One region of the Mesorhizobium sp. M0830 genome, then DNA from elsewhere that is predicted to be linked to it. Evidence: riboswitches for the same ligand, from Rfam matches in the RefSeq annotation. Region 1 holds a riboswitch; the other holds the start of a gene.

The links. Region 1 has a riboswitch for S-adenosylmethionine ahead of metX (homoserine O-acetyltransferase MetX). Riboswitches for the same ligand answer to the same signal wherever they lie in the genome.
Region 2: linked by a shared signal. The riboswitch ahead of NKI20_RS10535 (O-succinylhomoserine sulfhydrylase) and the one ahead of metX (homoserine O-acetyltransferase MetX) in region 1 are both predicted to bind S-adenosylmethionine.

What each region holds. Positions count from the first base shown of each region.
Region 1 covers NZ_JAMYOR010000098.1:1,422-15,581, reverse strand. The annotation lists gene NKI20_RS32180 (DUF1194 domain-containing protein) at 1-230, shown strand, start outside; gene NKI20_RS32175 (glycosyltransferase family 2 protein) at 296-1,231, opposite strand; gene NKI20_RS32170 (DUF1330 domain-containing protein) at 1,599-1,919, shown strand; gene NKI20_RS32165 (glycosyltransferase) at 1,979-2,971, opposite strand; gene NKI20_RS32160 (Stf0 family sulfotransferase) at 3,127-3,957, opposite strand; gene metW (methionine biosynthesis protein MetW) at 3,906-4,520, opposite strand; gene metX (homoserine O-acetyltransferase MetX) at 4,579-5,748, opposite strand; SAM riboswitch at 5,861-5,938, opposite strand; gene hisC (histidinol-phosphate transaminase) at 6,075-7,184, shown strand; gene NKI20_RS32140 (prephenate/arogenate dehydrogenase family protein) at 7,191-8,126, shown strand; gene NKI20_RS32135 (sugar kinase) at 8,134-9,057, opposite strand; gene NKI20_RS32130 (DUF2125 domain-containing protein) at 9,068-10,066, opposite strand; gene NKI20_RS32125 (gamma-glutamylcyclotransferase) at 10,217-10,738, shown strand; gene NKI20_RS32120 (aldo/keto reductase) at 10,859-11,806, shown strand; gene NKI20_RS32115 (LysE family translocator) at 11,899-12,525, shown strand; gene NKI20_RS32110 (lysophospholipid acyltransferase family protein) at 12,548-13,336, opposite strand; gene NKI20_RS32105 (LysR family transcriptional regulator) at 13,413-14,160, opposite strand, start outside.
Region 2 covers NZ_JAMYOR010000013.1:24,508-39,800, forward strand. The annotation lists gene NKI20_RS10480 (GtrA family protein) at 1-106, shown strand, start outside; gene NKI20_RS10485 (hypothetical protein) at 103-1,593, shown strand; gene NKI20_RS10490 (PDZ domain-containing protein) at 1,788-2,672, shown strand; tRNA gene NKI20_RS10495 (tRNA-Gly) at 2,856-2,929, shown strand; gene NKI20_RS10500 (LysR family transcriptional regulator) at 2,934-3,923, opposite strand; gene chvE (multiple monosaccharide ABC transporter substrate-binding protein) at 4,236-5,306, shown strand; gene mmsA (multiple monosaccharide ABC transporter ATP-binding protein) at 5,430-6,962, shown strand; gene mmsB (multiple monosaccharide ABC transporter permease) at 6,959-8,251, shown strand; gene araD1 (AraD1 family protein) at 8,455-9,447, shown strand; gene NKI20_RS10525 (ABC transporter substrate-binding protein) at 9,610-10,383, opposite strand; gene NKI20_RS10530 (2'-deoxycytidine 5'-triphosphate deaminase) at 10,483-11,577, opposite strand; SAM riboswitch at 11,660-11,737, shown strand; gene NKI20_RS10535 (O-succinylhomoserine sulfhydrylase) at 11,795-12,982, shown strand; gene NKI20_RS10540 (ceramide glucosyltransferase) at 12,997-14,148, opposite strand; gene apaG (Co2+/Mg2+ efflux facilitator ApaG/CorD) at 14,400-14,792, shown strand; gene NKI20_RS10550 (Hsp33 family molecular chaperone) at 14,837-15,293, opposite strand, start outside.

The sequences.
Region 1 (14,160 bases):
AGTATTACGCGCAGTGCGTGAGCGGCGGGCCCGGTTCCTTTGTGCTGCCGATTTATGCGGCCGCCGAATTTTCGACGGCCATCCGGCGCAAGCTGATCCTCGAAGTAAGCGGCATTCAGGACGAGGCGAGAATCATGCCCGTCGACGTGGCGACGCCGATAGACTGTCTGCAGGGCGAACGGGATAGGCGGTTCTTGTCCGATCCGTATTTTCCGGAACTCGACCGCTGAGCCTTCTGGAACTTGTCATGCATGTCGTAGTCTAGAACCGCTGGACACTCTTGGGCGACATGCAATTAGGCCGGTCGGGCACCAAACTTGTCGCGGAACTCGTTGTAGAGATCGCGGCGCCAGCGCCGGCCATGAATATAGCCGTGCATCAGTTCCGGCAGCGAGTAGCCGAGCGATTTCGACGAGCGATTGGCCATGTAGCCCTCAAATGCTTGAGGTATCCGGCCCCTGAGAATATCGGCGATAATCTGCCGCGAGATCATGTATGGCGGAATATGCGGGTAGGCGTCGGCAATGTGCGGATGTTTGCCCATCAGGTTCGCATAGGCTTCGACATAGCCGTCACGGCGGCCTGAAATCGAGTTTTCCGAGTTGTATTTCGTCCAGTCGATGTCTTCGGACAACCGAGCGCCATGACGGCGCGCTAGCCGCAGCAGCAATTCCCGGTCCTGCATCCGGGTGATGTCGCTGTCATAACCGCCAATGCCCAGCAAGGCCTCGCGGCGAGCGGTTATCGCGGAGCCGGCGATGAAGATCGTCTGTGCGACCAGCGTCCGTTCCAGCATCGTCGGGCTCACGAACGCATCGCGATTGACGCAATTGGTGGCGCGATTGCCCTTCAGGGACACAAAAGAGCTGATCAATACCTGAAGTGCGGAATTGTCGTCGAAGCGGGCCAGGGTTCGTTCAAGCCGGTGCGGCAGGTAAACGTCGTCCGAATCGAGGAATGTCACCACGGGCGCCCGCGCCCGCTCGATGCCGGCATTCCTGGCGGCATTGGCGCCTCGCCATTTCGCACCGACATAAATCAGCCGCGGGTCTTGAATGCGGGCAAGTGCCGCCTCGGTTCCGTCGGTCGAGCCATCGTCAACGACAATATGCTCGAGTCTTGGCATGCTTTGGGAAAGCACGCTTTCCACGGCGCGCAACACCGTTTCGCGCCGGTTGTGGGTCGGCGTTATGACGGTAACGAGAGGTGTTGGATCCATGATCCCGGCCATGTCGTGTCAGCTGTTTCCTGCGCAGAGTTGCGCGTCTATCCAGGACTTTTCAATTCTTGGAACGGTCGAATGGATCGAACTTCCTTTCCGCGATATCCCGTAGTCGATCCGACGCTACAAAAACCAGGTGCCCAAGTCATCCACTTTACCGATACTCGAGCCGCGCAAGCCAACGAATTCCGGTTATTAGCGCTCCATTTGCAACAGCATTGCCGAACAGAGCATTTGCGAATCACCACAGAAGCGGTCCGCGTGTCAGAATAGCATGCATTCCATTACCTCGGACGTAATCGCTTTGTGCTCGGCTTTCGGTCAGATTGCCCTTGCGAGGCCGGCAACGCGGTTTCGATAACAAGGGAGTACAGTCATGACCGCCTACGCCCTTGCCCATATGCGCCAGGCCACGATGGGCCTGCAGATCGTCGAATATCTGCAGAAGATCGATGCCGCGCTGGAACCTTTCGGCGGTCATTTTCTGGTTCATGGCGGCGATCTGGAAGTGATCGAGAACGACTGGCCCAGCCACCTGATCATCATCGAATTTCCCGACAGGCAGCATGTGCATGGCTGGTACAACTCGCCCGCGTACCAGGCAACACTCGCACTACGCACGGATAATTCGGAGGCCGATGTGGTGTTCGCCGACGGGGTCGAACATCCGCACAAGGCGACGGATATTCTGGAATAGTTGACTGGTCCCAAATCAATGCAACGTTGGGGGCACGGCTCAAAGATGCGATAAATCGGCTAGCTGTGCCCGATATAGTCGGGCACGGTCTCGATTTCGTCGCGAACTATGCCGGCAGCGAAGCTAAACTGGCCCCAGAATGCCAAGCTGTAAAATACCTGACCGACAATCAGGGAGAATGGAATTTGCCAAAGCGGCATCCCTGTCTCCCGAGCATGGCCCACAATGCGTCGTGTTGTGCGCCACGACATGGTGAACCAACGGCTGAAAGACTTGGCTACCCGTCGCGTGCGACTAGGCGAATTGAGGGCCACGAACTTTCGGTCGGCGTCGCGGCCTGTAACCAGGGCCCGCCAGTAAAAGAACCGCCAGCCCCGCGGTGAGTAGTGGTAGACGCGTGCGTTGACATTATGAATTTTGTGGCCTTCACGCAGCAGTTCGCGCATCAGCAACGTGCAGGAAACCTTGAAGCCATTATGGTTCGGGAAAGGATGACTGACGATCCATTCGCGCCGAAACCCTACGTTGTTTGCGTTCATCGCCCGCTTCGACGCGAACCGACTGTCTCCGTGGGCCATCGGAAAAAACCAGATCAAGGCAAACGTTCTTGAAAAAAAATCATCGTGCGAAAGATATGTGTATCCGTTTACACAAATAATTTTGGGGTCTTTGAATGGCTCGAGCAAACCCGGCAGCCAGCCTGGTTCCGGCACGACGTCGGAATCGATAAAGATGACGATATTTCCGTCAGCTGCCAGCATGCCATTGTTCTTCAGGTCGTAGTATCGGCCTCCGGGGAAAGCTGTGAAGATCAGGTTGGAGACTTGACCCAACTGCGGTGCTTCAGCCGCGATTTTACGATGCAGCGCATCTGTTTCCGACTCTGCCGCGCCGTGAGAGATAACAACCGTCGGTCGCGCCAGGCCGCTCGCGGAAACTGCGGCGATTTCCCGCGCCAAAGCCTTCAGTCCAACGCCGATCTCGTCCCAGTCAATGGACTTGGCGTTTTCCATTTCCATGACGAGCGAGTATGTTGCGCGTTCTTCAACCATCCCGGCCCCAAATATCTATCGACAACCAGGGGGAATATAGTCGCCTCGTCGCGATGTAAAGGCAATCCGTGCTGATCAACCGGCAGCGTTTTCGCCATTGTCCGGCACAATCTGCGTATTGTCTTTGCGGTAAAATTGGGACTTCACGCCGCTTCTTAAAGAAGCCCCCGAATTCGATGACTGATGGTCTGGAATTTTGAGAGGGCAGAGTACTGCGACAGAAAGCGCTCCCTCCATTCCATATTGATTGTGTCTCTTTGGACCTCAAGGCTGGAATTGAGGGCCGACGCAGGTCCAAAAGTGATGTGGGTGCCGGCCAGATGCGCAATTTTCTCAAGGCAGGTCTGTGGGTTTGCCAAGACTTCCTCATACGTCAATGGCAGGAAGGGCAATCCGTTCTTTGCAAGCCAGACATCCCACGCGAGATTTTCCAGTCCGATTTTCTTAAGCGATTCTGCGATGGCTGGGCCGTCGTAGCGTGGTGAATTCTGGCCTTTCTCGGTAGAGCGGAATCGTCCCGTTTGACGGGCGCGTGTCCAAGAGATCGCCTGGCCAAGAAGATCGCGGCGGGTCAAGCGGACGTAGCGCAGCGCTGGAAGGCTGGCCGGGAGGTCCACAGTCTTGGATACTTGCGAAAACTGGCTTGCAAATATTTTGACTGCGTAGATCCCCGAGGGGGAGCGTCCATCCTTCAGTGCCCGTAAAACCTGAGCACGGGGATTTCGCGGATAATTGGGCAGTTCCAGAACGCGGCGGCCGCCGAACCACTCGAGAGGTTTGCCAAGTCCCGCACCTGCCATCAACTCGGCGAGATAGTTGCTGCCGCTCCGAGGTGACGTGCAGATCAGAATCCCGGCCTTTATCCCAGCCAGAACGTCCGGTGGAGTTTCAACGGGCAGAGGGCCTCTTCGAAAAAGATGCATGGCTAACACAGCTACCGCTTCAGCAAGAACACCGCCTGCTGGCCGAAGAAATTCCAGAACCACCACGGCATCGACAGACCTATCTTCTGGCCGTTGGCGTCGAGTGCCGTCGCCTTCTCCACCGTCGCGCCGAGTTCGTCGCAGAGATTGACGAAGTCGCGGATGGTGCAGAAATGGATATTGGGCGTGTCGTACCAAGAATAGGGCAGGTCCTTTGTCACCGGCATGCGGCCCTGGATGAACAGCGACAGGCGCACCCGCCAATGGCCGAAATTGGGGAAGGATACGATGGCGCGGTTGCCGATCCTGAGCAGTTCGTCGAGCACCAGCTTCGGGTTGCGGGTGGCCTGCAGCGTCTGCGACAGGACGACGAAGTCAAAGCCCTTGTCGGGATAGAATTCGAGATCCTTGTCGGCATCGCCCTGGATGACCGAGAGGCCGCGCGCCACGCATTCGTTGACGCCGCGCTGCGACAGCTCCAACCCACGGCCGTCGACCTGCTTGGTGTCCTGCAGCAATTCGAGCAGCGAGCCGTCGCCCGAACCGACATCGAGCACGCGGGACTGCGGCGGGATGAGATTGGCGACGACCTCGAGGTCGACGCGCTGGTCGCGGTTGACACTCATGATGCCGCCTCCTGCGTGGAGCATGATCCTGGACAGACCAGTCCGCAACTTTCCAGGGTCATGCGCTGAGCCCTCTCGCCCGGGCCGCCGAGCCGATGAAGCCGTTGATGGCGGCAAACAGTTCCGGCTCGTCCAGCAGGAAGGCATCGTGGCCGCGATCGGTCTCGATCTCGACGAAGGACACCGAGGCGCCGGCGGCGTTCAGCGCATGCACGATCGAGCGGCTCTCCTCGGTCGGAAACAGCCAATCCGACGTGAAGGACACCAGGCAGAAACGGGTTTTGGTACCGGCAAAAGCGTCGGCCAACCGGCCGCCATGGTCGGCTGCAAGGTCGAAATAGTCCATCGACCGGGTCATGTAGAGGTAGGAATTGGCGTCGAAGCGATCGACGAAGGTCATGCCCTGGTGGCGCAGATAGCTTTCGATCTGAAAGTCGGCGTCGAAGCCGAAGGTCAGCGCTTCGCGATCCTGCAGATTGCGGCCGAATTTCCGGTGCAGCGCGGCCTCCGACAGATAGGTGATGTGGGCGGCCATGCGCGCCACCGCCAAGCCTTTTTCCGGGCGTTTGCCGTGCTCGAAATATTTGCCGCCATGCCAGTCCGGATCGGCCATTACAGCTTGCCGGCCGACCTCGTGGAATGCGATGTTCTGCGAGGAATGGCGCGCGCCGGTAGCGATCGGCAGCGCCGAGAAGACGCGCTCCGGATAGCTCGACGCCCATTCCAGCACCTGCATGCCACCCATCGAGCCGCCGAGCACACAGAACAGCTTTTCGATGCCGAAATGGTCGATCAGCATCTGCTGCGCGCGCACCATGTCACGGATGGTGATGATCGGCAGGTCAAGCCCATAGGGCTTGCCGGTGGCGGGATTGGTCGAGGCCGGGCCTGTGGAACCAAGACAACCACCGATGACGTTGGAGCAGATGACGAAGAAGCGGCTGGTGTCGATGATTTTGCCGGGGCCGATCAGCACTTCCCACCAACCCGGCTTGCCGGTCACCGGATTGGTGCTGGCGACGTGCTGGTCGCCGGTCAGCGCGTGGCAGACGAGGATAGCATTGGAACGGGCGTCGTTCAGCGTGCCATAGGTCTGGTAAGCGATCTGGAACGGCGACAGCAGCGTGCCGGCGTCGAGCTTGAGCGGCTTGTCAGGCCCAAAACGCAAAACCGGGCTCGACGGCTGGTCGGCCTCGTTGTTGGTTTTGCGAGCACGCAGAGCGGCCATTGCATCCATCTCACACCTTGATCCCTGCACCGTGCTTTTCGAAAATCGTCGCCGATGCGGTGTCCGGCCGGCGCGGGCAATAAAAAACCGGCATTGCAGTCGCAAAGCCGGTTACAGGATGCAAACGGCCCTTTAGCAAGTTGTTTAACGTGGCTGCAAGCCGACCGGCCAAATCACCACGGTAGTTCGTACCCCTTCTAGGGCTGCGGCAGGCCGGCGTCAACGGCCAGCCTTGTCCGGAGGCGGTCACCTCTCGACATTGCGGGCCACGGCTTGTATTTCCGCTGCGGCTTCCCTGAGGAAGCGTTCTCGACGGATTTTGCGACATGAGCCAGACACCGGACAAGGCACGTCCAACCCCGCGCGCGGGCATCATGGACATCGACGCCTATGTGCCGGGCAAGAGCACGGCGCCTGCCGGCGTCGCCAAGGTCTACAAGCTTTCGTCGAACGAGAACCCGCTCGGTCCCTCGCCAAAAGCGATCGAAGCCGCGCGCGAGATTGCCGGAAAGCTCGATGTCTATCCCGACGGCACCGCCAGGCGGCTGCGCGAAGCGATCGCCGAAGTGCACGGTCTCAACCCGGCCAACATCGTCTGCTCGAACGGTTCCGACGAGATCCTCGGCCTCCTGGCGCAGACTTATCTGGCGCCCGGCGACGAGGCCGTCATCACCGAACACGCCTTCATGGTCTACAAGATCTACATCCAGTCGGCGGGTGCCGTTCCGGTGACGATCAAGGAAAAAGATGAGCGCGCCGACATCGACGCCATCCTGGCCGCCGTCACGCCGCGCACCAAGATCGTGTTCCTCGCCAACCCCAACAACCCGACCGGCACCTATGTGCCGTTCCAGGAGGTGCGCCGGCTGCATTCCGGTCTGCCAAGGCACGTGCTTCTGGTGCTCGACGCGGCCTATGCAGAATATGTCCGCCGCAACGATTACGAAGCCGGCATCGAGTTGGTCGGCAGCGCCGAGAATGTGGTGATGACCCGTACTTTCTCGAAGATCGGCCTTGGTGGGGCGCGGATCGGCTGGATGTACGCGCCGATGCACATCGTCGACGCGATCAACCGCGTGCGTGGCCCCTTCAACGTCAATGCAACGGCGATCGAGGCCGGAATCGCGGCGATCCGCGACCGCGCCCATGTCGAGCGCAGCGTCGCGCACAACGAGACCTGGCTGGCATGGTTGAGCGAGGAGTTCACAAAGCTTGGGCTGCGGGTAACGCCCAGCGTTGGCAATTTCGTCCTTATTCATTTCCCTGACGACCAGAAACATTCGGCAGCGGCCGCGGACGACTACCTAACGGCACGCGGCTACATATTGCGGCGCGTTTCCGGCTACGGCTTTCCCAACGCGCTGCGCATGACCGTCGGCACCGAAGAGGCCAATCGCGGCGTTGTCGCCGCACTCACGACATTCCTGAAAAGCTAGAACACCATGACATCACCGATGTTTGAAAAGATCGCGCTGGTCGGCATCGGCCTGATCGGCTCGTCGCTGGCCCGCGTCATCCGCCGCGAGGGGCTGGCTGGCCGCGTAGCCATCTCGACCCGCAGTGCCGCGACGCTGGCGCGAGCGAGAGAACTTGGGCTCGGTGATTCCTACACCACCGATGCGAGCGAAGCGGTCCGGGATGCCGATCTGGTCATCGTCTCGGTGCCGGTCGGCTCGTCCGGCGCGATCGCCGAGGAAATTGCGTCTTCATTGAAGTCGGGCGCGATCCTCACCGATGTCGGCTCGACCAAGGCATCTGTCATCGCGCAGATGCAGCCTTATGTGCCAGCCGGCGTCCACTTTATTCCCGGTCATCCGCTGGCGGGCACAGAGAAATCCGGCCCCGATGCCGGGTTTGCCGACCTATTCGACAATCGCTGGTGTATCTTCACGCCGCTGCCCGATACTGACCCGGACGCGCTGGAACGGCTGTCGGAATTCTGGCGCCGCTGCGGCGCCAACATCGACACGATGGATCCTCAGCATCACGACATGACGCTGGCCATCGTCTCGCATTTGCCGCACATCATCGCCTACAATATCGTTGGCACCGCCGATGATCTGCAGTCGGTAACCAAGTCCGAGGTGATCAAGTATTCGGCTTCGGGCTTCCGCGACTTCACCCGCCTTGCCGCTTCCGACCCGACCATGTGGCGGGACGTATGCCTGCACAACAAGGATGCAATCCTCGAAATGCTGGCGCGGTTCTCGGAAGACCTGGCGTCGTTGCAACGCGCGATCCGCTGGGGTGACGGCGAAAAACTCTTCGACCTGTTCACCCGCACCCGGGCCGTGCGCCGCTCGATCATCGAGGCCGGCCAGGACATCGACGTGCCCGATTTTGGCCGCCAGGCGGTCGAACACCCGGCCAAGACTTAAATTTGTTTCAGGCCGGCCAGGTCGCCGCAACCATCGCCAGCGTCTCGGCTCTATTCGGCGCGCCAAGCCTGCCGCCGAAGCGCAGGCATTTGAGCGCGGCGGCCGCACTGGCAAAGCGCAAAGCCTGCTCGACAGACATGGCCTCCGCCAGGCCGACGGCGAAGGCGCCGTGAAAGACGTCGCCGGCGGCCAATGTGTCGACCGCTTTGATTCTCGGCGCCGCGACATGACGCACACAGCCTGCGGAACGGTCGTGCCACCAACTCCCCGCCGCGCCGCCAGTCACCGCGACAAAGGCGTCGGTGCGGCTGGCGAGATCGGCGCAAGCCGTTTCCGGGTCGAGCGCCTGGCCGCAGACGATGCGCGCCGCCGGCTCCGAAGCGACGATATGCGTGGCGAGCGGCAACAGCTGTTCCAGGACCTCCAGCGGCGCGGTGTCGGCATCGAGGATCGCCGGCCGGCCGATGGCGCGCGCGGCGTTGAGGGCAAGTGCTGCCGCGCCCGGCCAGCGGACATCGACCAAAACGGCGTCGAATGCGGAGAGGTCGGCGAGCGGCAAGCCTTCGGGATCGGCCTGCGCAAGTCTGTCATAGAACGGCACGATGATGCGCTCGCCATGCGCATCGACCAGGATCGAGGCCAGCGCCGAGCGAGCGCCCCCGACGCGGCGGACATAGGCGCAATCGACACCTTCGGCTTCGATCGCGGCAACGAGATGGTCGCCGACGGGATCGTCACCCGCACTAGCCCACAGCGACACCTCGGCGCCCAAGCGGTGCGCGGCGCAGGCAGCACTGGTGGCCATGCCCGAGGCGATCTGGACGCCGTCGGAGGCGATGAACTTGCCCTGATGCAGCGGCAGTGTCTCGACACGCAGGATGGTGTCCAGCGTCAGCGCGCCGACGCTCAGAAGTTTTGCCGGTCTGTTCATACAGGGACGCTTAATGGAGTGGCTTGATCTTGCCCAGCGGGATGAAGCCGAGTGAGGCCTTGCCCTTGACCACCTTCAGCGGCATCGACGGTTCGTTGCCGAGCACCGCCAGGGCAGAAAAGCCCTGCTCGATCTGGCTTTTCTGCTCGGGTATGGCGGCGCCGAGGATGGCAGCCACCGCCTTCGGGTCCTTTAGCCTGATCATCAGATCGGCGTTGATCAGGCCCTCGGCATCGACCGAAAGCGGTCCTGAAACGGTGATGCGCGCCGTGCCCGACGACAGGTAGAGGTTGCGGATTTCGATTGCCTGGCCGCGCAGGCTTTTCACCTGCGTGCCGATCAGTGCAATGCCGTTCTTCAGCGTCGCGTCGCCGCTGGCATCGAGCGCCGGCAGCACGCGCCCGCCGATCGCGCCGGGGTCGATCTCGAGATCGCCGAAACTGCCGAGATAGTCGATGTCTGCCCCATTCGGCTGCAGTTGGCCAGCCGCCTTGCCGGCGCTGAACAATTGCACCGGATCGGTATCGTCGGCCGGATCGGTCTGGCCGGACAGGCCCTCCGCCTCCAGGGCAATCCGCTGCGGTAGCGGCCACCACAATTTGACGTTGGCCTGCAGATTGTCCCAGTCGATCCACAGCGGCGCCATGCCTGGCACGGAAGTCCTGAGCGGGCCGCGCAGATTGGCAACCGGTGACAGAGGCTGGATGATCTGGGCGGCTGCGTTGAAACTGCCGGCCGAAGCGGCGACGTTGCTGGCATCGTCCTCGTAAGCCAAATTGTCGCAGGAGACCGTAAAGCTCAGGGGATAGCCGCTGACCTGGAGGTTGGCACAGCCGGCTTCGACGCCAGTTTTGTTCAGCGTGGCAACCGCCTTGTCGGCCTCGCTCCTCACCCGGTCAGCCAGATAGAACCAGCCGCCGCTGTAGATGGCAAACAGCACCACGACGAAGGTGACAAGCCACAACAAGCGGCGAAGGTTACTCGGCTGGCGTTCGTCACTTGACGTCATGCTTTGGCTCTCGTTAACGCATGGGTGTTGCGGACGGACAGTCGATCCCGCCGACAATAGGTAGACAGAGACGAATAGGTAGACGGGACAGGCTAAAAAAACTCCGGTCCCGGTACGGTGTTGACATTCTTTGCAATCAGGCGCGGCGATATGGGCGATTTTTGGGTGTTTGGCTATGGTTCGTTGATCTGGCGGCCGGGTTTCGCCCATGTCGAGACACAGCGCGCGCGCCTGCATGGGTATCGCCGGTCGCTCTGCGTCTATTCCTTCGTGCATCGCGGCACGCGTGAACGGCCGGGGCTGGTGCTCGGCCTCGACCGTGGCGGCTCCTGCGTCGGCCTGGCGTTCCGTGTTCCCGGCGACTTGCGCGACGAGGTCATCACCTATCTGCGCGACCGCGAGCTGGTCACCAATGTCTATCTCGAGCGCTTGCTCAAGATTCGTCTCGACGGGGGCCGGACTGTCGAGGCGGTGGCCTATATCGTCGACCGCCAGCACGAGCAGTATGCCGGCGCGCTCGACGAGGCGGAGGCGGCGGCCATGGTGCGTGGCGCGGTCGGCCAGTCCGGCGTCAACGAGGATTATGTGCTCAGCACACTGGAGCATCTCGAGGCGCTAGGCATTCGCGACCATTGGCTGGAGGAAGTCGCCAGGCGGGTCGCGCCTTTGTGAAGCTGGCTCTGCGGAAAAAGGCGGCCAGGCCTTTGACCTCGCTCGGCCAAGACCTAGCTTAGGCTCCGAACCTCAGCCCGCGGGCAGCATTCGCCCGCCCAATCATTCCGGAGATATGCCTTGCAGAAACGCCGTCTCGGTCGTACCGATCTTTCCATCGCACCGCTGGTTCTGGGCGGCAATGTCTTCGGCTGGACCGCCGACGAGAAAACCTCGTTCGACCTGCTCGACAGCTTCATCGGCGCCGGCCTCAACGCCGTCGATACGGCGGATGCTTATTCGCGCTGGGTGCCCGGCCACCGGGGCGGAGAGTCGGAAACCATTATCGGCAAGTGGATGAAGGACCGTGGCAATCGTGACAAGGTCATCGTGGTCACCAAGGTCGGTTCGGATATGGGACAGGGCCATAAGGACCTGTCCGCCGCATACATCGAAAAGGCCATCGACGCATCGCTGAAGCGGCTGCAGACCGACACCATCGATCTCTATCTGTCGCACTGGCCGGATCCGACGACGCCCTACGAGGAAACCCTTGGCGCCTATGAGAAGCTGCTCGCCAAGGGCAAGATCCGCTATGCCGGCTGCTCGAACCTCGACGCCGCCCAGTTGCGCGCCGCACTCGATGTGGCGAGCCTGCGCGGCCTGCCGCGTTACGAAGTGCTGCAGCCGGAATACAATCTCTACGACCGCTCGTCCTTCGACGGCCCGCTGCGTGATCTCTGCGTGGCCGAGGACATCGGCGTCATCACCTATTTCAGTCTTGCCAAGGGTTTTCTCAGCGGCAAATACCGCAGCGAGGCCGATCTTGGTCAGAGCCCGCGTGGCGGCGGTGTGAAGGACTATCTCAACGCGCGCGGATATCGCATCCTTGCGGCACTGGACGCGGTCTCGGCCAGGCATTCGGCCAAGCAAGCGGAAGTCGCGCTTGCCTGGGTGATCGCGCGGCCCGGTGTGACCGCGCCGATCGCCAGCGCCACCAGGCCCGATCAGATGGACAGCTTGATCAAGGCGGCGTCGCTGAAATTGAGCGCCGACGATATGGCCGAACTCGACAAGGCGAGCGGCTGAAGCTTTCGGCGACCGCTCCTCGCACGAACGTCCAAGACGACCCTCTTGTCTTGCCGTACCGTCCCTTTGCACGGGGCAAGGCAGAGGTGCAGATGACGGAGCCGCTTCTTTCGCAGCTGGACCTTTGGCGTCAGCTGGTCGCGCTGGTGCTTGCCGCCACGATCGTCATGGGCAGCCCAGGGCCGGCAACGATAAGCGTCACCGCCGTCGGGGCCGCCTTCGGCCTGCGCCACTCGCTGCGCTATGCCTGGGGGATCATCCTGGGCACGATCGCCGTGTTGCTGATCGTGGCGACCGGGGTCATGGCGGTGCTCACGTCGATGCCGCGGCACGCGCCGCTGCTGGCCGTCGCTTCAGCGGTCTACATCCTCTATCTCGCCTTCAAGATCGCTACGGCGCCGCCCTTGGCGGCACGCGCCGCCGAGGCTTCGCGCCCAACATGGCTGGCCGGATTTCTTCTCGCTGTCGCCAACCCAAAGGCCTATGTGGCGATCGCCGCCGTGTTCGCCGGCACTTCGTCGAAACAAGGCGTCGCTGAGCTCGGTCCATGGCTGAGGCTGACGGTTCTCGCCCTGATGATCGTCGCCATCCATGCCGTGTGGCTCGTCGCGGGAGCAGCGTTCGCGCGCTTCCTGCGCCAGCCGGCACCCTCGCGGATCGTCAATTTGGTCTTTGCCGTGACGCTGGTGTTGACCACAGCGCTGGCAGTGTTTGGTTGAAAACTGGCCCGGGAGTTTTCGCTCAGGCTTTCGCGCCGAGTTCCTGCAACCGCTTCACCGCCGTCGGCGGCAAGGCCGGCGGATTGGGTTCGTGGGATGCCTCAATGAGAAGCTGATCGCAGGCGGCCTCCGTCTCGCCGATCAGTCGTGCCATGAATTCGTCCTTGCTCAGGCCCGGTGGAATCGGCGGCAGGAAGCGTGCCCTGATCGTGCCGGGGTAGCGCAGGAATTTCCGGCGCGGCCAATAAAGGCCGGCGACATGGGCAACCGGCACCACCGGAACACCAAGCTGCGCGTAGATTTCGACGATGCCGTATTTGTAGGCCGGCTCGTCGCCCGGCGCCCGGCGCGTGCCCTCGGGATAGATGATGAGCTGGCGGGGGTTGCGCGCCATCTCCTCCTTGGTCGCGGCGACCACGGCCTTCAGCGCCTTCGAGCGGCTGCCGCGGTTAACCGGGATCATGCGCATCTTCATGATGTACCAGCCGAAGAACGGGATCCAGGTCAGCTCTCGTTTCAAGATGTAGAGCGGGTCCTGGAGGAAGGGAAAGAAGGCGATCGTGTCCCAGAACGACTGGTGCTTGGGCGCCAGGATGAACGAGCCTGCTGGCAGGTTTTCCTGGCCGGTGATGTCGCTCTTCGTTCCAGCGATCTTGTCGAAGAGCCACATCGAGGTGCGCGACCAGAATTTCGGCACGAACCAGGCGCGGTGACGGGGGGACAGGAAATAGTAGGGGGTCCAGAGGATCATCTGGATGATCAGGTTGACGTAGAAGACGAAATTGAACGTCAGTGATCTGGCATAGAGCATGGGGGAGGTCCGGTGAGGAGGTGAGCGTTGGTTACACCAAGCGCGGGGAAAAAGGAAACAAGGCGATGCGGCTCATTCACCACGCCGCCTGCGCCAGGCGTTCCCGCAGGCGAGGAGCGGCGAAGTCGAGGAAGGCGCGCAGTTTCACCGGCAGCCGGCCCTGGCCGGCGTGTACGAGATTTACCGGCCACGGCTGCGGTTCGAAGTCCTGGAGAACCGCTCTGAGGGCTCCTGACCGCACAGCGGCTACGATCTGGTAGGAAAGTACCCGTGTTATCCCGATGCGGGCAATCGCAGCGTCGATCGCGGCCTCAGCGGTGTTGACGCGGAGCCTTGAGCGAACCTGGATTGGAAGGTCGGTCTTCTCCACCGAAAAGGTCCAGGTGGCGAGGGAACTGAGACCCTCAAAGGTAATGCAGCTGTGCGTCTCAAGATCTCTGGGGGTTTTCGGCGTGCCGCGTTCAGACAAATAGGCGGGGCTTGCGCAGACAACACGACGTATGGAGCCAAGCCCTGTGGCAACCATGCGCGAGTCCGGCAGCCGGCCGATGCGGATTGCGAGATCGATATGCTCCTCGGCCAAATGGCTTATCGCGTCGCCGAGCGTCAGGCGAATGTCCACTTGCGGGTAGGCGGCGAGAAACGCGGTGACGACTGGCAGCACGTGAAGGCGGCCGAAGACGATCGGCGCGGTGATGATCAATTCGCCCGTCGGGGCGCTGTACTCGCCGCCGGCGACCCGCTCGGCCTCGCCGACCTCGTCGAGAATGCGGCGGCATGCGGCGAGGTAGGCGTCGCCCGCATCGGTCAGCGTCAGCCGCCGC
Region 2 (15,293 bases), on a different contig from region 1:
GGTCATCTTCTATGTCGGCTCGGCCCGTTTCGTGTTCGTCGGCAGCGCGGATGATCCCGATCCCTCGACCGGAAAGAACGCAAAATGGCCTGGAGCTGCGACATGAACCAGACCAAGGCAATCTTGCTGGCCACGCCGTCACTCGAGGACGCACAGCGGAACAGGCTGATCTTCTGCCTGTTAGCGGCCTGGGCGATGGCAGCGGCACTGGCTGCCCAAGCCGGTGCCACCCTTCAGGATCCCGATAGCTGGTGGCAAGTGAAGGTCGGGCTGGATTTCCTGGCAAACCGGACATTTCCGACAGTCGACTCCTATTCCCACACTTTTGCCGGCCAGCCATGGATTGCCAAGGAATGGCTGGGGCAGATCCTGTTGGCCCTTGCCTACCGGGCAGGAGGCTGGAACGGGGTGGTCACCCTGATCATCGCCTCGATTTCGCTGACGGTTTTCCTGATGGGGTGGTTTCTCAGCGCGTGGCTGAAGCCGATCCTGGCGATTACGCTCGCCTTCGCCGCAATGTTCCTGATCAACCCGATCTTTACGGCGCGTCCGCATGTCCTCACCTTCCCGATCATCGTCATTTGGACGGCGGTGCTCTTTGGTGCGGCAAGGGAAGAACGGGCGCCGCCCTGGTGGTCGCTTGTGCTGGTCGTGTTGTGGGCGAACCTGCACGCCACCTTCACCTTGAGCTTCGTCATCGCAGCGTTCGCCGGTCTCGATCTGCTGGCGCGCACGGGCCTGTCAAAACCCGCCCTCCTGGCGAAATGGATCGCATTCGGCCTGCTTTGCCCGCTGGTCAGCCTGATGCATCCCTACGGCGTGAAAGCCATCCTAGCCACGCTCACCGTCGCCTACGGCAACGAGGCGGTGCCGCTGATCATGGAATGGAAACCGTTCAGCCAGCCGGACAGCCCCGTCCAGGAAGTTGCGATGCTGTTGGCGCTTTTCGGGCTTCTGGTGTCACGGTTGCGGATTGGCTGGGCCAAGGCGTTGTTCGTCGTCTTCACCTTGCATGTCTATCTCGCCCATGTGCGTTTCATGTATCTGTTCTTCCTGCTGGTTCCCCTGGTGATCGCGGTCGATGTCGCACAGCAATTTCCCTCTCTTTCAGCCACCGCATGGCTGGCGGACAAGCGCGACAGACTGGAAAAATTCCTCGCAAGGCGGTTCTACGCGATCTGCGGCGCGGCTGCTGTCTTGCTGATCGGCGCGGTCGCCGTGCTCGGCAGCGCCTACCAGGTCACGCCGAGCCCGAAGACGTCGGCCAGCGGGGCGCTGGCCTTCGCAGAAAGCCATCATCTGTCCGGCAATGTGCTGAATTCCTACGATTTCGGCGGCACGCTGATTTTCCACGGGATCAAGACCTATATCGACGGACGGACGGACCAACTGTTCCTGGGCGGTTTCACAAAAGCCGATGACGAAACGGGACACAGCGACGGCAAGCCGCTCCTCGAAGCTCGGCTGAAGAAATATGCGATAGGCTGGGCGCTGCTGTCGACCGGCGACAGCCGCATCCCTTTCTTCGACCAGTTGGGCTGGAAGCGGGCCTATGCGGACGATTACGCGGTGATCTATCTGCCGGGCGCCTGACCCTGCCGCGTGCCGGCGCGAACCGGCTTCGCCAGCATTCGAACCTTGGCATCCGGCCTGCACTGATCGTCAGAAAAATCAGAGAAATAGTCCGGGAAAGTCGTCGACGTTAACTTCATGCCAGGCTAATTCATGCTATCGCTGCCGGCTGGTGATGCCGGAGGGCTGGCATCCCACAGGGGATGACGTCAATTATGTTTATGTTAAAGCGACGGGCCGGAAAATTTTCCAAGGCCGTTTTCAGCCTGGCCTGGGCGCTGCATCTGGCAGCAATTCCGATTTCCTATTCGACAAACGCATACGCGCTCAACGGCGATGTCAAGCTGCCCAAGCCTTATATTTCCAGGGCGATCGAAGCGGTCCTGCTGCCAATCAATGGCACTGTACGCAAGGAGTTCAAACTCAAGCCACACGCCCACGGCGTCCTTGTGCTGTCGGTGAAGCCTGGTGGCACCGGCGAAAAGCAAGGCATCAAGCCGGGCGATGTGATTGCCAAGGTCCACGGCCACAAGATCTACAAGCCGATCGATGTCGATACGGTGGTCTACCATTGGGCCAAAGCAGGCAAATCCGACTTCCGATTCGACTGCTATCGCGATGGCAAGTCCTACAACTCCAACGGCACGATTACGCTTAGCAGCTACGAAACCGCCGTCGATGTCGTCACTGTCGCGACGTGGACGAGTTGGTCCGTCGCAACTGCCTTCAGCTATTCGGAGTTCTACAGCGAATATAGCCAGGAGATGACTGCCACCTACGAATCATCCGAGACGACGGTGGAGGCGACCGCCTCTTCCGAGGAATTCACCTCCGAGGCCAACAGCGAGGCTACCGACGAAAGCGCGGACAGCAAAGCGGACGCGACAACTGACGGCGCGAGCGATTCGGCGACGGAGCCGAGCGATCAGGCAGAGGCTTCCGGAACCGACGACACCGATGCTCCCGCCGCGGAAGACAATTCTGACGGCGGCGACGATGGCGATGCCGCCGACGACAGTTCCGGCGACGATGATTCCGGTGGCGGGGACGACGGCGGTGGGGATGACGGCGGTGGCGACGATAGCGGTGGCGACGAGTAATCCGCCAGCCTGCCGACTACCGGATCGGCAGAGATATTCAGATGTTGGGTTCGAGCGCACGGCAATCGCTTCGGGCTAATTTTTCACCTTGCCGATGTCGACACTCAGTCTGACGCGATTGGCTTGGGTTCGGTCGGCTTTGCGGTTGCCCGAGCCTGTGCCGTCATGATAACCAGAACGCGCGCGGGTATGATGTAATGGTAGCTTGTCAGCTTCCCAAGCTGAACGCGCGGGTTCGATTCCCGCTACCCGCTCCAGCTGTCATCCCACCTCTCTCAGAATGAAATCGTGCAGCATCTTGGCGGCTGGCGACAGCGCGCGGTTCCTCACAGTGATCAGACTGTAGGGCCTGACCTCAATGTCGAATTCGGTCTGGACGACATCGATGGCGCCGGCCAGCCCGTCGGGATTCTGGATGAACTTCGCCACCTGGATCGATACCGGCGCAATGGCATCGGACTGCGCAACCATGACCAGGGTCAAGAGCAGTGAGCTGGTGTTGAGGATGCGATCCGGCAAGGCGATGTTGCGGTTGAGGAAATTGCTCTCCATCGCTTGGCGCAAGGGCGAGCCGCCCGACTGGAAAACCCAATCATAGGCGGCGGTGTCTTCCAGCCGCACCGGCTCGCCCTTGGTGAGCGGATGGCCGCGGCGCACGATCAGGCAAGCCTTCTCGACGCCGATGACGCGCGACTCGAACAGCCGCGGGTTGAGATCATCGGGGATGCGCGCGATGATGAAATCATGGCGCGTGGCGATCAGCTCGCGCGCCAGCACGTTGGAGGTTTCGACCTGCATGGTGATCTCGATGCGCGGATAGATGCGGCGGATTTCGCGGATTGCCGGCACCGCCAGTTCGATCGCCGGCGCCGTAACGGCACCTAGGAACACCGCCCCTCCTTTGCCCGCCTTGAGCTCGGAAATCTCACGATCGACCTCGCGCATCTCCAGCAGGATCGACCGCGCGCGCCTGGCCAAAGCTTTGCCGTAGGGCGTCAAAGTTATGCCGCGCGGCAGTCTCTCGCACAACTTGACCTCCAGCACCGCTTCCATCTCGCTGATCATGCGCGAGGCCGCCGGCTGCGAAATGTTCATCACCTGGGCCGCCGCGCTGACCCGGCCATGATCGTCGAGCGCGACGATCATTCGCATGTGACGTAGACTGAGACCGCTGCGCAGCAAGGTTTCGCCATCGCCCGGTTTTTCTTTGTAACGGTTTGAACCTGAACCAGAATTCCGCAGCGCAGGCATTGCGTTTCCCCTACTTGCCCTTACCGTCGCCAGAGAACGCGCCGGTCGATCTCGCCTCTTAGTGCATACCAAATGTGATATAGCAACCATCAAAGATCGCATTTGACAGTTATGGCAAAGGATCACACCCTTCGCGCGTTCCGAGACGTGACGGTCGATGACGAGAAAAATCGTATCGATTGAAATCAGCGCCTCGGGGCCATGGGAGGATACCGGAGATCCATATGACGGCAGCAGTGCTTTGGCACTTCTGCACGATTGCGCGGCCCGCGACCCCCGGGGTGCCGCGTCCATCAACCAGGGAGAGTTATAGTGAAAATCATCAAGACACTGGCCGCCGTCGCGGCCCTTGGCATCGCTGCCATGACCTACTCGGCGCATGCAGCCGATAAAGGTCTTGTCGGCGTGCTGATGCCGACCAAGACCTCGCAGCGCTGGATCAATGACGGCGACGCCGTCAAGTCCCAGCTCGAGGCTCTCGGCTACACTGTCGACCTGCAGTACGCGCAGGACGATATCCCCAACCAGCTCAGCCAGTTGGAAAACGAGATCACCAAGGGCCCGAAGGCGCTGATCATCGCCTCGATCGACGGCACCACCCTGTCGGATGCGCTGCAGAAGGCCGCCGATGCGGGTGTCGTCGTCGTTGCCTATGACCGCCTGATCAAGAAGACCGGCAATGTCGACTACTACACCACCTTCGACAATTTCGGCGTCGGCGTCATCCAGGCGAATTCGCTGGTCAAGGGCCTCAAGGAGCGTTTCCCGAACACCAAGCCGTGGAACGTCGAACTGTTCGGCGGCTCGCCGGACGATAACAATGCCTTCTTCTTCTACAACGGTGCGATATCCGTCCTGCAGCCGCTGATCGACGATGGTTCGATCAAGATCAAGTCCGGCCAGACCGGCATGGACAAGGTCGGCACGCTGCGCTGGCTCGCCGCCACCGCCCAGGCGCGCATGGACAATCTGCTGTCGGCCAACTATTCGGACGGCAGCCGCGTCGATGGCGTTCTGTCGCCCTATGACGGCCTGTCGCGCGGCATCACCGCCTCGCTGCGCGCTGTCGGCTACGGCACGGACGCACAGCCCTGGCCTGTTGTGACCGGTCAGGATGCCGAGACCGCCTCGGTCAAGCTGATCATCTCGGGCGAGCAGTACTCGACCGTGTTCAAGGACACCCGTGAACTGGCCAAGGCCACCGTCCAGCTCGTCGACAAGGTGCTCTCGGGCGGCAAGCCGGACGGGCTTGATGAAAAGACCTACAACAACGACGTCAAGGTCGTCCCCTCGATCCTCTTGACGCCGCATGACGTCGACAAGTCGAACTACCAGGCACTGGTCGTCGACTCCGGCTACATCAAGGCCGACGAACTGAAGTAACCCCGGTTACAAAGTCAGGGGTCCTGCGCAACGCAGGGCCCCTTTTCGTTAACCAGCGAGCCCGGTATTGTTCACCGACCTCGCCGGCAGTGTTTGCCGACCTCTCAAGGAGCGGTAGTCCCCATGGTCTCGACGATTTTGGAGATGCGCGACATCACCAAGACGTTCCCCGGCGTGAAGGCGTTGTCGAATGTCAACCTCAGCGTCGAGGAAGGCGAAATCCACGCCGTGGTCGGCGAGAACGGCGCCGGCAAGTCGACGCTGATGAAGGTGCTGTCGGGCGTCTATCCCACAGGCACCTATGACGGCCAGATCATCTTCAACGCCCAGGAATGCCACTTCAAAGGCATCCATGACAGTGAACACAAGGGCATCGTCATCATCCACCAGGAGCTTGCCCTGGTGCCGATGCTGTCGATCGCCGAAAACATTTTCCTCGGCAACGAGCACGCCAGATACGGCGTCATCGACTGGAATGCCAACGAGGCGCGCACCAGCGCCCTGTTGAAGAAAGTGGGCCTCAAGGAGGACCCCAAGACGCTGATCACCAATATCGGTGTCGGCAAGCAGCAGCTGGTCGAGATCGCCAAGGCGCTGAGCAAGGAAGTCAAGCTGCTGATCCTCGACGAGCCGACGGCATCGCTCAGCGAAAAGGATAGCCAGGCGCTGCTTGACCTTCTGCTCGAATTCAAACGGCAAGGCATGACCTCGATCCTGATCTCGCACAAGCTCAACGAGGTGAACCGGGTCGCCGACAAGGTCACCGTCATCCGCGACGGGCGTACCATCGAGACGCTGGCCAAGAAGGACATCTCGGAAGACCGCATCATCACCTCGATGGTCGGCCGCTCGCTCGACGACCGCTATCCGCCGCGCGAGCCTGACATCGGCGAGGTCGTGTTCGAAGTGAAAAACTGGTCGGTCTATCATCCGCTCCACGCCGAGCGGCAGGTGATCAAGGGCATCGACATCAATGTGCGCAAGGGCGAAGTGGTCGGCATTGCCGGATTGATGGGCGCCGGCCGCACTGAATTCGCGATGAGCTTGTTCGGCCGCTCCTATGGCCGCCATATCACTGGCGAAGTTCTGCTCAAGGGCAAGCCGATCGATGTTTCCTCGGTGAGCAGGGCAGTCGAACACGGCATTGCCTACGTCACCGAGGACCGCAAGACCTACGGTCTCAACCTCATCGACCATATCAAGCACAACATCACGCTGGCCAATCTCGGCGGCGTGTCGCGCCATGGCGTGATCGATGACCTGGGCGAGCTCTCCGTCGCCAACGACTACCGCGGGAAGACCAATATCCGCGCTTCCAGCGTCTATCAGATGACCGGCAATCTTTCCGGCGGCAACCAGCAGAAGGTGGTCCTGTCGAAATGGCTGTTCGCCGACCCGGATGTGCTGATCCTCGACGAGCCGACGCGCGGCATCGATGTCGGCGCCAAATATGAAATCTACACGATCATCGCCCGCCTCGCCGCTGAAGGTAAGGCGATCGTGGTCATCTCGTCGGAAATGCCAGAACTGCTCGGCATCACCGACCGCATCTACGTCATGAATGAAGGCCGCATCGTCGGCGAAATGCCCGCGGTGGACGCCAGCCAAGAAAAAATAATGCGCGCCATCGTTCGGGGAGAAGGAAAAGCAGCATGAGTACAGAAAGCGCCCCCGCCCCGCAGAGCAGCGTTGCCGAAGACGTGCAGCAGCGCCCCCGTATCGCCGTCTCGGCGCTGACGACGAACCTGCGCGAATACGGCCTGATACTGGCGCTGATCGCCATCATGGTGTTCTTCCAGTTCACCACCTCCGGAACGCTGTTCAAGCCGGTGAACCTCAGCAATCTGGTGCAGCAGAACTCGTTCATCATCGTGATGGCGCTGGGCATGCTGCTGGTGATCGTCTCCGGCCACATCGATCTCAGCGTCGGCTCCGTCGCCGGCTTCATCGGCGCACTGGCAGCGATGATGATGGTCATCTGGCCGCTCGGCCCATTGAGCAATCCGCTGGTGGTGTCGATCATCTGCCTCATCGTGGGTGGCGCGATCGGCGCGGCGCAAGGCTACTGGATCGCCTATCACCGAATACCGAGCTTTATCGTCACGCTGGCCGGCATGCTGATCTTCCGCGGCATCTGCCAGGCGCTGCTGGGCGGCGGATCCTCGGTGGGACCGCTTCCCGACGGCTTCAAGGCGCTCAGCTCCGGCTTTATCCCGGATGTCATCGGGCCACTGACGCTTATCCCGCCGACGGTGAACGCGGCCGGCAAGACCATCATAGGCAGCGGACTGACGCTGCACATGACGACGATCGTGCTAGGCCTGATCGCTGTGCTGGCCTACGCCTATTTCGGGCTGAGCACACGACGCAAACGCGAACGCCATGGCTATGAGGCCGAGCCCTTTCCCCTGTTCGTCATCAAGACGCTGGTTGGCAGCGCGCTGGCACTGTTCCTGGTCTACCAGTTCGCCAGCTACAGGGGCCTGCCGGTGGTGCTGCTCGTCATGGGCGTGCTGATCTCGCTGTTCGTCTTCGTCACCAAGCGCATGACCATCGGCCGCCGCATCTATGCAATGGGCGGCAACGCCAAGGCGGCGCAGCTGTCGGGTATCAAGACAGAGCGGCTCACGCTGATGGTGTTCGTCAATATGGGCGTGCTGTCTGCGCTTGGCGGCCTGATCATAGCGGCGCGGCTGGGACAAGCTGTGCCGGCGGCCGGCCTCGGCAGCGAGCTCGACGTGATTGCGGCCGTGTTCATCGGCGGCGCCTCGGCGATGGGCGGTGTCGGTCAGGTCATCGGCGCGGTTGTCGGCGGTTTCATCATGGGCGTGATGAACAACGGCATGTCGATCATGGGCGTCAATGTCGACTGGCAGCAGGTGGTCAAAGGCCTGGTGCTGCTCGGCGCCGTGATCTTCGACGTCTACAACAAGAACAAGGCTTGAACAGGTTTTAGGCGAGGCAAGCAGGAGGCAAACGATCGCGGCGCTGCTGGTAAACCTGCCGGCGTAAAGAAGTCCTTCAAGGACCAGGCCCGCGAGCGCAATCCGGACGAAGAGTTCAACCCGTGGCGCGGCGAGATCCGAGCCGCGCAGGTTAAGGTTTGCCAAATGGCAACCGGGCCAAGACAAATGAGAGAGGATCCATCATGCTGATCTCCCAGATTCTCGATGACGCCGAGACAATCCGTGTCGTTGCCCGCAACGGCGGCAAGACCCGGATCATCAATGGCGCCCGCAGCGTGTACTCGCTGGCGATGGAGGCCGCCCGCACCGGCGTCGGCCTCGTCGCGCTGATCGAGCGCAAGGGGCTTGGCGAAACGGTCGATCTCGAGGCCGCCTATAAGAAGGGCCGGCTGCTGTCGCCGATCAACCATCCAGACCCGGCGCATCTGCACCTGACCGGCACCGGGCTAACGCATCTGGGTTCGGCCGCGACACGCGATTCCATGCACAAGAAGCTCAGCGCCGACGGCGAGGAGCAGCTGACCGATTCCATGAAGATGTTTCGCATGGGGCTGGACGGCGGCAAGCCCGCGAAAGGCCAGATCGGCGTGCAGCCGGAATGGTTCTACAAGGGCAACGGCACGATGGCGGTGGCGCCAGGCGCGGCGCTCCTGTCACCGGCCTTCGCCAACGACGCCGGCGAAGAGCCTGAGGTGGCCGGCATCTACGTCATCGGCGATGATGGCGCGCCCTTCCGCGTCGGCTTCACGCTGTCGAACGAGTTTTCCGACCACGTCACCGAGCGCGTGAACTATCTCTTTCTCGCCCATTCCAAGCTGCGCAACGCTTCGTTCGGCCCGGAGATCCTGATCGGCGACCTGCCGGCTGACATCCGCGGCACCTCGCGCATCGTGCGCGACACCGAGGTGCTGTGGGAAAAGCCGTTCCTGTCCGGCGAAGCGAACATGTCCCACACCATCGCCAATCTCGAGCATCACCACTTCAAATATGCCGCCTTCCGCCAACCAGGCGACGTGCATGTGCACATGTTCGGCACGGCGACACTGTCCTTCGCCGACGGCATCAAGACCGAGCCAGGCGACGTGTTCGAGATCGAGGCCAGTGATTTCGGCCTGCCGCTGCGCAATCCGCTCGAGATCGAACAGCCGGTGAAGGTGGCGGTAAAGGCGCTTTGAAAGGGTGATCTCCCCCTCGTGGGGAGATGTCGCCAAAGGCGACAGAGGGGGGTGCCTCGCGTAAAGCGCCAACCTCCATCTGTCGCAAGAAGGTTGCATCCGGTCGAGCCGACCCCCTCTGGCCTGCCGGCCATCTCCCCCTCAAGTGGGGAGATTGCTGCTTCAATAGATATCGAAGTCGAAATACTTGGCCTGGATCTTCTTGTAGGTGCCATCGGCGACAATCGCGTCGATGGCAGCATTGAGCTTGTCGCGCAGTGCCGTGTCTTCCAGGCGGACGGCAATGCCGGCTTGTGTCTCCGTGCCCTTGACGTCGCCGACCAGCTTGCAGCAGCCCTCGCTTGCCTTCTTCAGCCAGTCCATCAGCACGAACTTGTCCGAGATCACGGCGTCAAGCCGGCCGTTGGTCAGGTCGGTGATCGCTTCTTCCTGGGTCGGGTAGAGTTTGGCCTCGGCGCCCGCTTTGCCATAGGTATTCTGGGCATAGTCGGCCTGCGTGGTCGAGGCCTGGGCGCCGACTGTCTTGCCTGCAAGGGCCGCCGGTTCGGTCGAGGTGAGGTCGCTGTCCTTCGGCGCCACCAGGGCGAGCGGCGTCGTGTAGTATTTGTTGGTGAAGGAGACCTGCTTCTTGCGCTCCTCGGTGATGCTCATCGAGGCGATAATGGCGTCGAACTTCTTCGCTTGCAGGGCTGGAATGATGCCATCCCAGTCCTGAGTGACGATTTCGCACTCGACCTTCATCTGCGCACACAGCGCGTTGGCGATGTCGATATCGAAGCCTTCGACTTTGCCATCCGAGGTGATGGTGTTGAATGGCGGATAGGCGCCCTCGGTGCCGATCTTGATTTTCTCAGCTGCCTGCACCGACAGAGAGCCAGCCGCCATCACCAGCATGGCAGCGCCTGCTGCCGATATGATCCATTTCGAAATCTGCATTTTCTTGGTTCCCCTTGAACGCCGCCAGCTTGACGACCAGAAAGGCAGCCAAGCATGGCGAGGCAGCGCAGGCAAGTATTTTGCCTGGGGGTAATGGGTTCAGCGCGCGGGGCGGAAATGCTTGGACAGCTTCAAACCCTGCGCCTGGTAGTTGGAGCCGAGATCGGTGCCATAGAGCGCCTGCGGCCGCTTCAGCATGTGCTCGTAGACCAGCCGGCCGACGATCTGGCCATGGTCGAGGATGAACGGCACTTCGTGGCTGCGCACTTCGAGCACCGCCCGGCTGCCGGTGCCACCGGACGCCGAATGGCCGAAGCCCGGATCGAAGAAGCCGGCGTAGTGGACGCGGAATTCGCCGACCAGCGGATCGAAGGGCGTCATCTCGGCGGCGTAGAGCGGTGGCACATGCACCGCTTCCTGGCTCACAAGAATGTAGAATTCATCGGGGTCGAGCACCAGTTCGCCAGCGCCGCTCTTGTGGATCGGCTCCCAGAAGTCGACGACTTCCTGCGCAGCGCGCTTGTCGACATCGATGAGACCGGTGTGATGCTTGCCGCGATAGCCGACCAGACCGCTTTGATCGCCGTTCAGGTCGATCGACAGCGCGATGCCGCCGCCGGAAATGTTGGGCGGCTCCGTCGCGACCAATATCTGCGCGCGATGCAACTGATGCAGTTCGGCTTCCGACAGCAGCGCATTGCCGGTGCGGAAACGGATCTGCGACAGTCGCGAACCGGTGCGCGCGACGATCGGGAAGGTGCGCGGGCTGACCTCGAGAAAGAGCGGGCCATGATAGCCGGCGGCGATCTTGTCGAACTCGTGGCCGCGATCAGTCATGACACGGGTAAAGATGTCGAGCCGCCCGGTCGAGCTCTTGGGATTGGCCGAGGCCGAAATGTTGGCTGGCAATGCCAGGCTTTCGAGCAAGGGCACGATATAGACGCAGCCGGTCTCCAGCACCGCGCCCTCGGTCAGATTGATCTCATGCAGCTTCAGCCGGTCGAGCTTTTCCGAAACCTTGTGGTTGGGACCTGGCAGGAAGGAGGCACGCACCCGCCAGGCCTTGTCGCCGAGCCGGAGATCAAGACTGGCCGGCTGGATCTGGTCGGCATCGAGCGCACGCGCCGACTTCAGCGCGCCGGACTGGAAGAGCGCCGAAATGTCCTGATCGGGAAGAATGCCTGTTTGCCGCAAAGCTGACTCCGCTGCAACGCCGCTGGTACAAACCTCTTAATCAAGCCGGCAATTGACGCAAGCGTGGCGCGGGTCTAAAGGGTCGTTATCCCGTGGTGATTTGGCCGGTCGGCTTGCAGCCACGTTAAACAAGTCGCTAAAGGACCGTCGGGCCGCAAGGCCGTATGGACCGGTTGCGACTTTCGCGGCCGGTTTTTTTGTGTCTGGAAGAAGAGCGATGAGCACCAACAAGCGCAACTGGAAGCCTCAAACGGCACTCGTTCACAGCGGAACGCTGCGTTCCGGTTTCGGCGAAACGTCGGAAGCGATTTACCTCACCCAGGGCTACGTCTATCAAACGGCGCAGGCCGCCGAAGCCCGTTTCAAGGGCGAGGAGCCGGGCTTCATCTATTCGCGCTACGCCAATCCGACCGTCGACATGTTCGAAAAGCGCATGTGCGCGCTCGAGGGTGCCGAGGACGCCCGAGCTACCGCCTCCGGTATGGCTGCGGTAACGGCAGCGCTTCTGTGCAGCGCCAAGGCCGGCGACCATATCGTGGCGGCCCGTGCCCTGTTCGGCTCCTGCCGCTGGGTGGTCGAGACGCTGGCGCCAAGATACGGCATCGAGGCGACGCTGGTCGACGGCACCGACATCGCCAATTGGGAAAAGGCGGTCAAGCCGAACACCAAGCTGTTCTTTCTGGAAAGCCCGACCAACCCGACGCTGGAAGTGATCGACATCGCCGCGGTTGCCTCGCTCGCCAATTCGATCGGCGCCAGGCTGATCGTCGACAACGTCTTTGCCACGCCCCTGCAACAGAAGCCCTTGCAACTCGGCGCCCACATCGTCGTCTATTCGGCGACCAAGCACATTGACGGCCAGGGGCGCTGTCTCGGCGGCGTCATCCTGTCGGACAAGAAGTGGATCGACGAGAACCTGCATGACTATTTCCGCCACACCGGGCCCAGCCTGTCGCCCTTCAACGCCTGGACGCTGCTAAAGGGCCTGGAGACGCTACCGCTGCGCGTGCGCCAGCAGACGGAAAGCGCCGGCAAGATCGCGGATTTCCTGGCCGAGCGGCCGGAAATCGCCCGAGTCATCTATCCCGGCCGCGCCGATCACCCACAGGCTGATGTCGTAAAGAAGCAGATGTCGGGTGGCTCGACGCTGATCTGCCTGGATGTCAAAGGCGGCAAGCAGGCGGCCTTCGCCTTGCAGAACGCGCTCGACATCGTGCTGATCTCCAACAATCTCGGCGATGCCAAGAGCCTGATCACCCATCCGGCGACGACAACTCACAAGAACCTGAGCGATGAGGCGCGCGCCGAACTCGGCATCGGGCCGGGCACGCTCAGACTGTCGGTTGGCCTGGAAGACACCGAAGATCTGCTTGAGGATATCGCGCAGGCGCTGAAGGCCAAATAGCAAGCCTTTGGCTTTCAGGCGCCGGATGGCGTCTCTTCCAGCTTGGCCGCCTTGGTGCCGATGGTCATCGCGTTGCCGCGCCACTCGACGGCACCGCCGAGCCAGCCGCGCGCCCACATCGCAGGCAGGATCAGGTCGCGCGTTACCATCGCCGCGACCATGCGTGGCGACAGGCACCAGCCCTTTGACCAGGCCAGGACGCACTCGGGAAGGTAGAAGGCCGCCAGCACGGCAATGGCGGTTGCCCAGGGGCTGATGCCGGCGCTTGCCGCCGCAATCTGCGCCAGCACCAGCGGCACCACCGCGCCAGTCAGGATTTCAGGCGCGAAGAACAGCGGAAAGGTGACGCGGCGCAGGCGCGCCCAACGGGCTTGGCGCGACCAGATCTCGCCAAATGTGCGCCGGCCGAGCGGCTGCTCGAAGGGCGCGGCGACGAGATTGACGCGCAGGCCGAGGCCATTGACCAGCTTGGTCGCGGCGGCATCCTCGGCGATCTCGGCGGCCAGCGCGCGAATGCCGCCATTGGCATCGAGGATCGGCTTGTTCCAGAGCATGCTCTTGCCTTGGGCAAAGCCAAGTCCAAGCGCCTCGCCCGCGTATTGCCAGCGCGCCTGCAGCGTGTTGAGGAAAGCGCATTCGACTTCAGCCCAGAAGCCGGCCGGTCGCGAGCCGATTGGCGTCGAGCAGACAAGGCCAGTATTGGGTCGCCATGCAGCCATCAGGTGCTGGACGTAGTCTTTCGGCATCAGCACGTTGGAATCGGCCAGGACAACCCAATCGTGCCGCGCCGCTTCCCAGCCCTTGACGCAATTGTTGAGCTTCGGATTGGCGCTGATACGGTCGTCGCCGACCAGCAGCCGGGCCGGCACCTTGGGAAACCGGGCAATCGCCCTGTTTATCAGCCTGACTACTGGATCGTCGGCATGGGCAACACAGAAGATCAGCTCGTAACGCGGCCAGTTGAGCGAGAAGGCGCGCTCCAGCGTCTCGAGCGTGAACGGCTCAACGCCACGCGACGGCACGACGATCGACACCGGCCGCGGCTTGCCGGCCGGCGGCGCCATAGCGTGGCGACGTTTCAGACGCGAAGCCGCAAGCACGATGCTGGCGAGATTTGAGAGGATGAGAGCAATTGAAAGCGTGGCGACTACGAGAGTGAGTTCCATCGAGATCCGGTAACTCCAGAAAACCGGCCCGCCAGAACAATCTAGCCGGCATGACGACTGATCTCAACAGTTCGACAGAGCGCCCGAGTCGCGCGGCATTGATCGGCGCACACCATCATTGATCATTGTCATGTGTCACTTAAATGACATTCTTTGCCGGCACCTGCCCTTCAGACCGCGACGATAGGACGCGCACCGTTGACCGGCCACCACGGAGCGCCGAAAGTTACCGGATTGTATTGGAGCCGCTTATGTACAGCGCCGTCACGCGCAACATCGAAGTGCAGGTCAGGCCGTTCTATCTGGAGGATCGCTCGGATCCGTCCGAGAACCGCTATGTCTGGGGCTATCAGATAACGATCGACAATCAGTCGGACGATTCCGTCCAGTTGTTGTCGCGCTATTGGCACATCACCGATGGCACTGGCCGGGTCGAAGAGGTACGCGGCCCTGGCGTCGTCGGCGACCAGCCCGAACTCAATCCCGGCGACAGCTACCAGTACACGTCCGGTTGCCCGCTCTCAACACCGTCCGGCATCATGGTTGGGCACTACACGATGCGCAACAAGCGGGGCGAGACGTTCGACATCGCCATCCCCGCATTTTCACTCGACCTGCCGGGGATGCGGCGGACGGTGAATTAATTTGCCTCACCGGCCGCAAGGCAGCCGGCGAGGCGTGTTTTTCTCTACTGCGCCGCAAACTCCGCCGGGTCGAAGTCATATTGCTTCGAGCAGAATTCGCAGGCGACGTGGATGCCGCCGTCCTCTGTGCTGTCCTTGATCTCCTGGGCGGAAAAACCCTCGAGGATGCCGCGGATCTTGTCCCGGGAGCACGAGCACAGGTCGGCGACCGGTACGCCGCCGAAAACGCGCACGCCGTGCTCGTGGAACAACCTGTAGAGCAGCCGCTCGGCGCCGATCGTCGGATCGATCAGTTCGGTCGGCTCGATGGTGCCGAGCAGCGCCAGCAACTCGTGCCAGGAATTGTCGGCCGGATCGTGGATCTCCTCGCGCGGATCGCCATCGCCGCCCGGCAGATCCGGCACGCGCATGCGCTCGGGCGACTGCGGCAGGAACTGCGCCAGGATGCCACCGGCGCGCCACTGCTCGCGGGTGCCGCCCAGGCCGGGCGTCAATAGCTTG